DNA from 3 places in the Streptomyces sp. CLCI03 genome. Region 3 is predicted to be linked to each of the others. Evidence: riboswitches for the same ligand, from Rfam matches in the RefSeq annotation. Region 3 holds a riboswitch; each other region holds the start of a gene.
What was found. A riboswitch is a leader RNA that binds a small molecule or an ion and turns the genes downstream of it on or off. The one in region 3 is predicted to bind cobalamin.
Positions count from the first base shown of each region.

Region 1: it holds a riboswitch for cobalamin, as region 3 does, so the genes downstream of both, ACWG52_RS13065 (ribonucleoside-diphosphate reductase subunit alpha) here and ACWG52_RS28355 (cobalamin biosynthesis protein) in region 3, are expected to answer to the same signal.
Region 2: it holds a riboswitch for cobalamin, as region 3 does, so the genes downstream of both, metE (5-methyltetrahydropteroyltriglutamate--homocysteine S-methyltransferase) here and ACWG52_RS28355 (cobalamin biosynthesis protein) in region 3, are expected to answer to the same signal.

Region 1 is NZ_CM132132.1:2,908,707-2,910,870, reverse strand. It holds gene ACWG52_RS13065 (ribonucleoside-diphosphate reductase subunit alpha) at 1-1,266, opposite strand, end outside; cobalamin riboswitch at 1,410-1,531, opposite strand; gene ACWG52_RS13060 (GNAT family N-acetyltransferase) at 1,583-2,080, opposite strand.
Region 2 is NZ_CM132132.1:6,869,538-6,871,701, reverse strand. It holds gene metE (5-methyltetrahydropteroyltriglutamate--homocysteine S-methyltransferase) at 1-1,319, opposite strand, end outside; cobalamin riboswitch at 1,494-1,722, opposite strand; gene ACWG52_RS31795 (hypothetical protein) at 1,938-2,164, shown strand, end outside.
Region 3 is NZ_CM132132.1:6,148,821-6,150,984, forward strand. It holds partial or broken gene ACWG52_RS28350 (cobyric acid synthase) at 1-56, opposite strand, end outside; gene ACWG52_RS28355 (cobalamin biosynthesis protein) at 53-1,036, opposite strand; cobalamin riboswitch at 1,076-1,227, opposite strand; gene ACWG52_RS28360 (hypothetical protein) at 1,350-1,571, opposite strand; gene ACWG52_RS28365 (inorganic phosphate transporter) at 1,598-2,164, opposite strand, start outside.

The DNA of each region.
Region 1 (2,164 bases), 3.2 Mb from region 3:
GCGGTTGGAGGCGTCCTTGAAGGTCATCCAGCCCTGACCGGTCTGCGCGAGGGTGCGCATCATCCGGCCGTACAGGTCGCGGGCGGGCATGGTCTTGCGGGCCAGGCCGTCGGCCTCCGCCTTGCGGTAGGCGGCGTCGAAGTCGTCGCCCCACAGGTCGACCAGCTCGGGCACGTCGGCCGGGGAGAACAGCGACCAGTCGGCGTCGGCGTTCACGCGGCGCATGAACTCGTCCGGCACCCAGTGGGCGAGATTCAGGTTGTGGGTGCGGCGCTGGTCCTCACCGGTGTTGTCACGGAGCTCCAGGAACTCCTCGATGTCCGCGTGCCAGGTCTCCAGGTAGACGGCGGCGGCGCCCTTGCGGCGGCCACCCTGGTTCACGGCGGCGACGGACGCGTCGAGGGTCTTCAGGAACGGCACGATGCCGTTGGAGTGGCCGTTGGTACCGCGGATCAGCGAACCGCGGGCGCGGATGCGGGAGTACGACAGGCCGATGCCGCCCGCGTGCTTCGACAGGCGCGCGACCTGGTGGTAGCGGTCGTAGATCGAGTCGAGCTCGTCCAGCGGGGAGTCCAGCAGGTAGCAGGAGGACATCTGCGGGTGCCGGGTGCCGGAGTTGAAGAGCGTGGGGGAGGACGGCAGGTAGTCCAGACGGCTCATCAGCCGGTACAGCGAGGCCACTTCCTCGACGGCCTGGACGCTCTCGTCGGCGGCCAGACCGCACGCCACGCGCAGCATGAAGTACTGCGGGGTCTCGATGACCTGACGGGTGATCGGGTGGCGCAGCAGGTAGCGGCTGTGCAGGGTGCGCAGGCCGAAGAAGCCGAAGCGGTCGTCGGCGCCCTCGGCGAGGGTCAGCTCGACGAGCGAGTCGAGCCGGCTCGCGTGCGTACGGACGAACTCGGCGGTGCGGTCCGCGATGAGGCCCTCGCGGTGGCCGACCTCGACGGAGGCCGAGAAGGAGGTGGAGCCCTGGCTCGCGGCCTCGTCGCGCACGGCCAGCGTCAGCAGGCGGGCGGCGAGCCGGGAGTAGGCCGGGTCCTCGGAGATCAGACCGGCGGCGGCTTCGGTGGCCAGCCCGCGCAGTTCGGCGTCGTCGGCGGCGGAGCTGCGGCCGCGCAGCGCGGAGGCCGCGACCCGGCCGGGGTCGGTGTCGGGGAGGTCCGCCGTCAGTTCGGTGAGGGTACGCAGCAGCGTGGCCCCCGGGCCCTCGGTGTTGTCGCCAGAAGTGGACTCGGCGCGCGGTGCGGAAGGCGCGATGGTCACGGCGGGAGCTCTCCCTCGCTCGGCCCGGTCATCGGCGGGGCGGGGCGCGAGCGGGCGCATGCGGGCGCGACGAGAACGCGTACCCCGCATGGCGTCCACCGGCCCAACCGCGAGGCCCGGACGAATCGGCACCCGGTTCGGTCGAGCCGGGCGCGCTGTCGGCAGGTCATCGGACTTGGTGTCCGGTAGCCGGACACTTCATACCGTTGCGGGACAGTTCCGGATTCGCACCGGATTCCCCTGCGGCGACAGCAGGCATGAGCATACATGTGGGGGCGGCCCTCTGCGGTAACCCCCACATGTAGTGTCGGCGTGGCTACAGCTTGAGCCGGTAAGTGAGGAGTGTCAGGCCTTCGATCGGCGCCCAGTCCCGCTCCGGAGTGCGTACGAAGCCCAGTCGCGCGTAGATCCGATGGGCCCCGGCCATGCCGCGTTGGGTGGACAGAACCAGGCCGGTCACCCCCTCCAGCGCCCTCGCCCGCTCGACGCAGGCCCGCACCAGAGCCTCTCCGGCACCTTGGCCGCGCGCCTCGTGGGCCACCGCGAGCATCCGGAACTCGGCCTCGTCCGGGGCCGCGATGTCGGCGAGCGGGCTGCCCGGAGCGGCGAAGGTCACACCGCCCAGAAGCCGTTCGTCGCGCACGGCGACGAGCACCTCGCCCTCGGCGGCCCGACCGGCCACGTCGCGCAGCACGTTCAGGTAGTGGTCGTCCTCGTTGAAGTCCAGATGCCCGTCGGCGAGGTAGGCCCGCGCCGTGATCTCGCCCAGCTCCGCGTACTCGGCGGGTCGCACCGCCCTGATCACCATGTCCATGCGGTCGAGTGTGCAGGAGGGGCGCCGACGGGCGGGTGCCGGGCGGACGAAGGCCCCGCCGCGGGGAGCGGCGGGGCCTTCGGC
Region 2 (2,164 bases), 720 kb from region 3:
AGGCCCAGGTGTGCCCGCTGGGCGGCGGCCCGCTGCGCGTACGGTTGGGCGCGCCGCCCGTCCGCGTCGGTGACGGCGGCGGTGCGGGCCCGGACTGCGGGATCGTGGGTGAGGGCGGAGCCGGCGCGGGAGGCCAGGTCGGCCCGGTTGGCGGCGAGTTCGGCGGCGATCGCGCCCGTGCCGCGGGCCAGGCCCCGGGCGAGGGTGGCGACCTCCGCGGTCTTCTGGCGGGCGAAGGCGAGCCAGCGCCGGACCTGCGGGTCGATGTCGCGTTCGGCGGTGGCGTCCAGCGGCACGTGGAGCAGCGAGCAGGAGGCGGCCACGTCCACCCGGTCGGCGAGCCCCAGGAGGGTACCGAGGGTGCCGAGGGACTTCTCGAAGTCGTTGATCCAGATGTTGCGGCCGCCCACGACGCCGGCGACGAGGCGCTTGCCGGGCAGTCCCCCGACGGCGGCGAGGTCGTCGAGGTTTCCGGCCGCGGCCTCGGTGAAGTCCAGGGCGAGCCCCTCGACGGGGGCCTTGGCCAGTACGGGCAGCGCCTCGCCGAGCCGGTCGAAGTAGGAGGCGACGAGCAGCTGGGGCCGGTCGGTCGAGCCGCCGAGCTCCCGGTACGCGCGGGCGGTGGAGTTCAGTTCGGCCGGGGTGCGGTCCTGCACGAGGGCGGGCTCGTCCAGCTGCACCCACTCGGCTCCGGCGGCGCGCAGGTCGGCCAGGACCTGGGCGTAGACGGGCAGCAGCCGGTCGAGCAGGGCCAGCGGATCGAAGTCCGCGGCCACGCCCGGTGCGGGCTTGGCCAGCAGCAGGTAGGTGACGGGGCCGACCAGGACCGGGCGGGCGGTGTGGCCCAGCCGGAGCGCTTCCGTCAGCTCGGTGACCTGTTTGGTCGAGTCGGCGGTGAAGATCGTGTCCGGGCCGAGTTCCGGCACCAGGTAGTGGTAGTTGGTGTCGAACCACTTGGTCATCTCCAGCGGCGCCACGTCCTGGGTTCCGCGCGCCATCGCGAAGTACCCGTCGAGCGGGTCGGCCAGGGCGGCGGCGCGGTGCCGCTCGGGGACGGCGCCGACCATCACGCTGGTGTCCAGTACGTGGTCGTAGTACGAGAAGTCGCCGGTCGGCACCTCGGTGATGCCGGCGTCGGCCAGTTGCCGCCAGTTGGTCCGGCGCAGTTCGCGGGCGGTGTCCCGGAGGGCGTCGGCGGTGGTGCGGCCCTTCCAGTAGGCCTCGACGGACTTCTTCAGTTCGCGGTTCTGGCCCTGGCGGGGGTAGCCGTACACGGTGGCCACGGTGGGCCGTCCGGCGGCGGGGGTCGTGCTGGTCACGGAACTCTCCTTCGCGAGCGTTCTCCTGTGGACCCGATGAGGGGCCGAGGGCGCGAAGGGATGACGAACCGGGCGGATCCCGACCGGGTACGTGCAGGTGCACGCGTCCGCGGTCGTCCGCCTGATGTGTCGCCGACCCGCCCACGAGGTCACCGGGATCTCCGTGCGCGATCGGTCGCGCACGGGCAACGGGCAGGTCTTCGGACTCGCGGGCGCGTCCCGTCGTACGGATGCCGTACGAGACTCCTACTGGCCGTCGCTTCCCAGACCCGGTCGGGTCCAGTGCGTATGACGGCGGTCGTTCCCGCTCACCGCTGCGGGGCAGTCCCGGATTCCCACCGGGTTCCCTCTTACGACGCATCCCGCCTGGCGGACGGGGCGAACCAGCTGCTCGGCCAGAGTAGACGGCGTTCCCCGATGGCGCGCGGAGTTGTCCGGTATTCGGATGGTCGGGCGAGACTCATGGGGGTCGAAATTCGGCCATTGAGTGAATTGCGTCACTGAGGCGCGAGTTGTGTCCCTCTTGTCCGTTTACCGGATCTAACTGCCCGGTCAGCGCAGTACCTTGCAGCTCACTCCATCGAGATCCCTCGATGACCACCGGAAGACCGAGGAAGTATGGCTGGACCGGTCCCGCGCGCCGCGCTCGGCTGCGCCCTGGCACTCGGCGTGCTGACCGCCTGCTCGACGGCGAACGACGCCGACGGCAACGACTACGTCGGGGACTACAGCCGGCATCAGCCGCTCGCCGTCGTCGGATATCCCTCCACGGGATCGCTGGGGATCACCCAGGAAGTGGTGTGGCGGATCGCCGACGGCGACGTCGACGGGCTGGCGTCGCTCGT
Region 3 (2,164 bases):
GCGTCCGACGTGGTGCCCGCGACCAGCAGACCCCCGCCGCGCCTCGTGCCGCTCATGCGCGTCCCCCTCGTACCGCTCGTACCCCGCGTACCGCTCCTGCTCGTGCCACCAGCATCCGGGTGGCCACGCAGGCGCCCAGGGCCAGCCAGGTCACCTGGCGCGACAGCCGTACCGCCCGCTCGATGTCCGCGACCTCCACCGGTCGCCCCGCCTCGCCGTTCAGTACGGCCCGGTGCTCGACCCGGCCGCCGTACGCCAGGGTTCCGCCCAGTCTGACGCCCAGCGCCCCGGCGAAGGAGGCCTCCACGGGGCCGGCGTTCGGGCTCGGGTGTGCGGCGGCGTCCGCGCGCCAGGCCCGTACGGCGCCCCGCCGGTCGGGGCCGGCCAGTACGGCGGCGACCGCCGTCAGCCGGGCCCCCGGCCAGCCGGCCAGGTCGTCGAGCCGGGCGGAGGCCCAGCCGTAGCGCAGGTAGCGGGGGGACCTGTGGCCGACCATCGCGTCCAGGGTGTTCACGGCGCGGAAGGCCAGCAGTCCGGGGACTCCGGCTACGGCGCCCCATACGAGGGCCCCCACCACCGCGTCGGAGGTGTTCTCGGCGACGGACTCCACGACGGCGCGGGCCATCTGCTGTCCGTCCAGGGCCTGGGGGTCGCGTCCGCACAGGTGGGGCAGCCGTTCCCGGGCCACCTCGATGTCCCCGGCGGCGAGCGCGCCCGCGATGGCGCGGGCCTCCCGGCCCAGGGAGGTGCCGCCCACGACGGCCCAGGTGGCGGCGGCGGTCAGGGCGATACGGGCGGCCGCGGGCCGGGAGCGCACGGCGCGGGCGCCCAGCGCTCCGACGGCGGCCGCGCCCCCGGCGCACACCAGGGTGTGCAGGAGGCCCCGGGCGCGGTCGTCGCTCCACAGGGAGCGTTCGACGGCGGCGGCGGCCCGTCCGAAGGCGGCCACGGGGTGCCCTCGGCGCGGATCTCCGAGGATCCGGTCGCCGATCAGGCCCGCCGTGGCGCCGTACGCGAAGACGCGATCGGCACGCATGGTGGCAGGTATGTCCTCACTCAGGGTCCGCGCCCTGGTTCGACGTGTCCGGCGGCGAGAGTTCCTGGCTCCCGGGACGCACGCGCGGCGTGCGATTCCGGTGACAGTGGCGGGACCGCGCCGGATTCGCACCGGACTTCCTCTCCATGCCGCCGTATTGGCTCCGGCAGTCCACCACGCGCCTCGAACGCCCGTCAACTCGCCGTTGACCTGCGGTGCGGCGGGGACGGAGGGCGAAGGAGGGAACGCGAAAGCTCCCCCCGGGACAAACCCGGAGGGAGCCTTCACACCCGACCCGCCCTACGGCGGCGGATCAGGAGACGATCAGGTAGATCCCGTACGTCACGGCCGCCGCGACGAGCCCGAAGCAGAGGTACGCGCCGGTGCGGGCGAGGGTGGCGGTGCCGCCCTGCTCGGTGGCCGTCTCGTGCTTGGACAGGCCCACCAGGCCCAGGGTGAACAGGGCCACGAGGGCGACGGTGGCGGAGAGGCTGACCCCGAAGACGGAGCCGAGTGCTTCCCAGTCGATCTTCATACTGCCGTTTCCTCTGTATGTCTCGGTCAGACCGCGGCGGCCGGAGCCGGTGCGGTCGTCGGGGCGGTCGTCTCGGCCGGGATGGTGGCCTTGAGGTCCTCGTCCGTGACCGCGGCGGTGGTACCGGCGGCGGCGACGGTCGGCGGGACGGTGACGGCCGCGATGGCCGTGGTGACGACACCCGGCGCCTCGACGTCCGCCCGCTCGACGTCGTTGACGTTGTGGTGGTCGACGACCTGGCGGCGGGAGATGACCCAGATGGCGAGGCAGGAGGCGACCAGGAAGACGGCGACGGCGGCGACGCCGATGTCACCGGAACGCATGACCAGCTCGGCACCGGCCGAGACCAGCGCGGCGGCCGGCAGGGTCAGGCCCCAGGCGATGAACATGCGGGTCGCGGTGGACCAGCGGACCACACCGCCCTTGCGGCCCAGGCCCGAACCCATGACGGCGCCGGAGCACGCGTGGGTGGTGGAGAGCGAGAAGCCGAGGTTCGAGGAGGCGAGGATGACGGACGCGGCCGAGGTCTGGGCGGCGAAGCCCTGCTGCGGCTGCAGGTCGGTCAGGCCGGTGCCCATGGTGCGGATGATGCG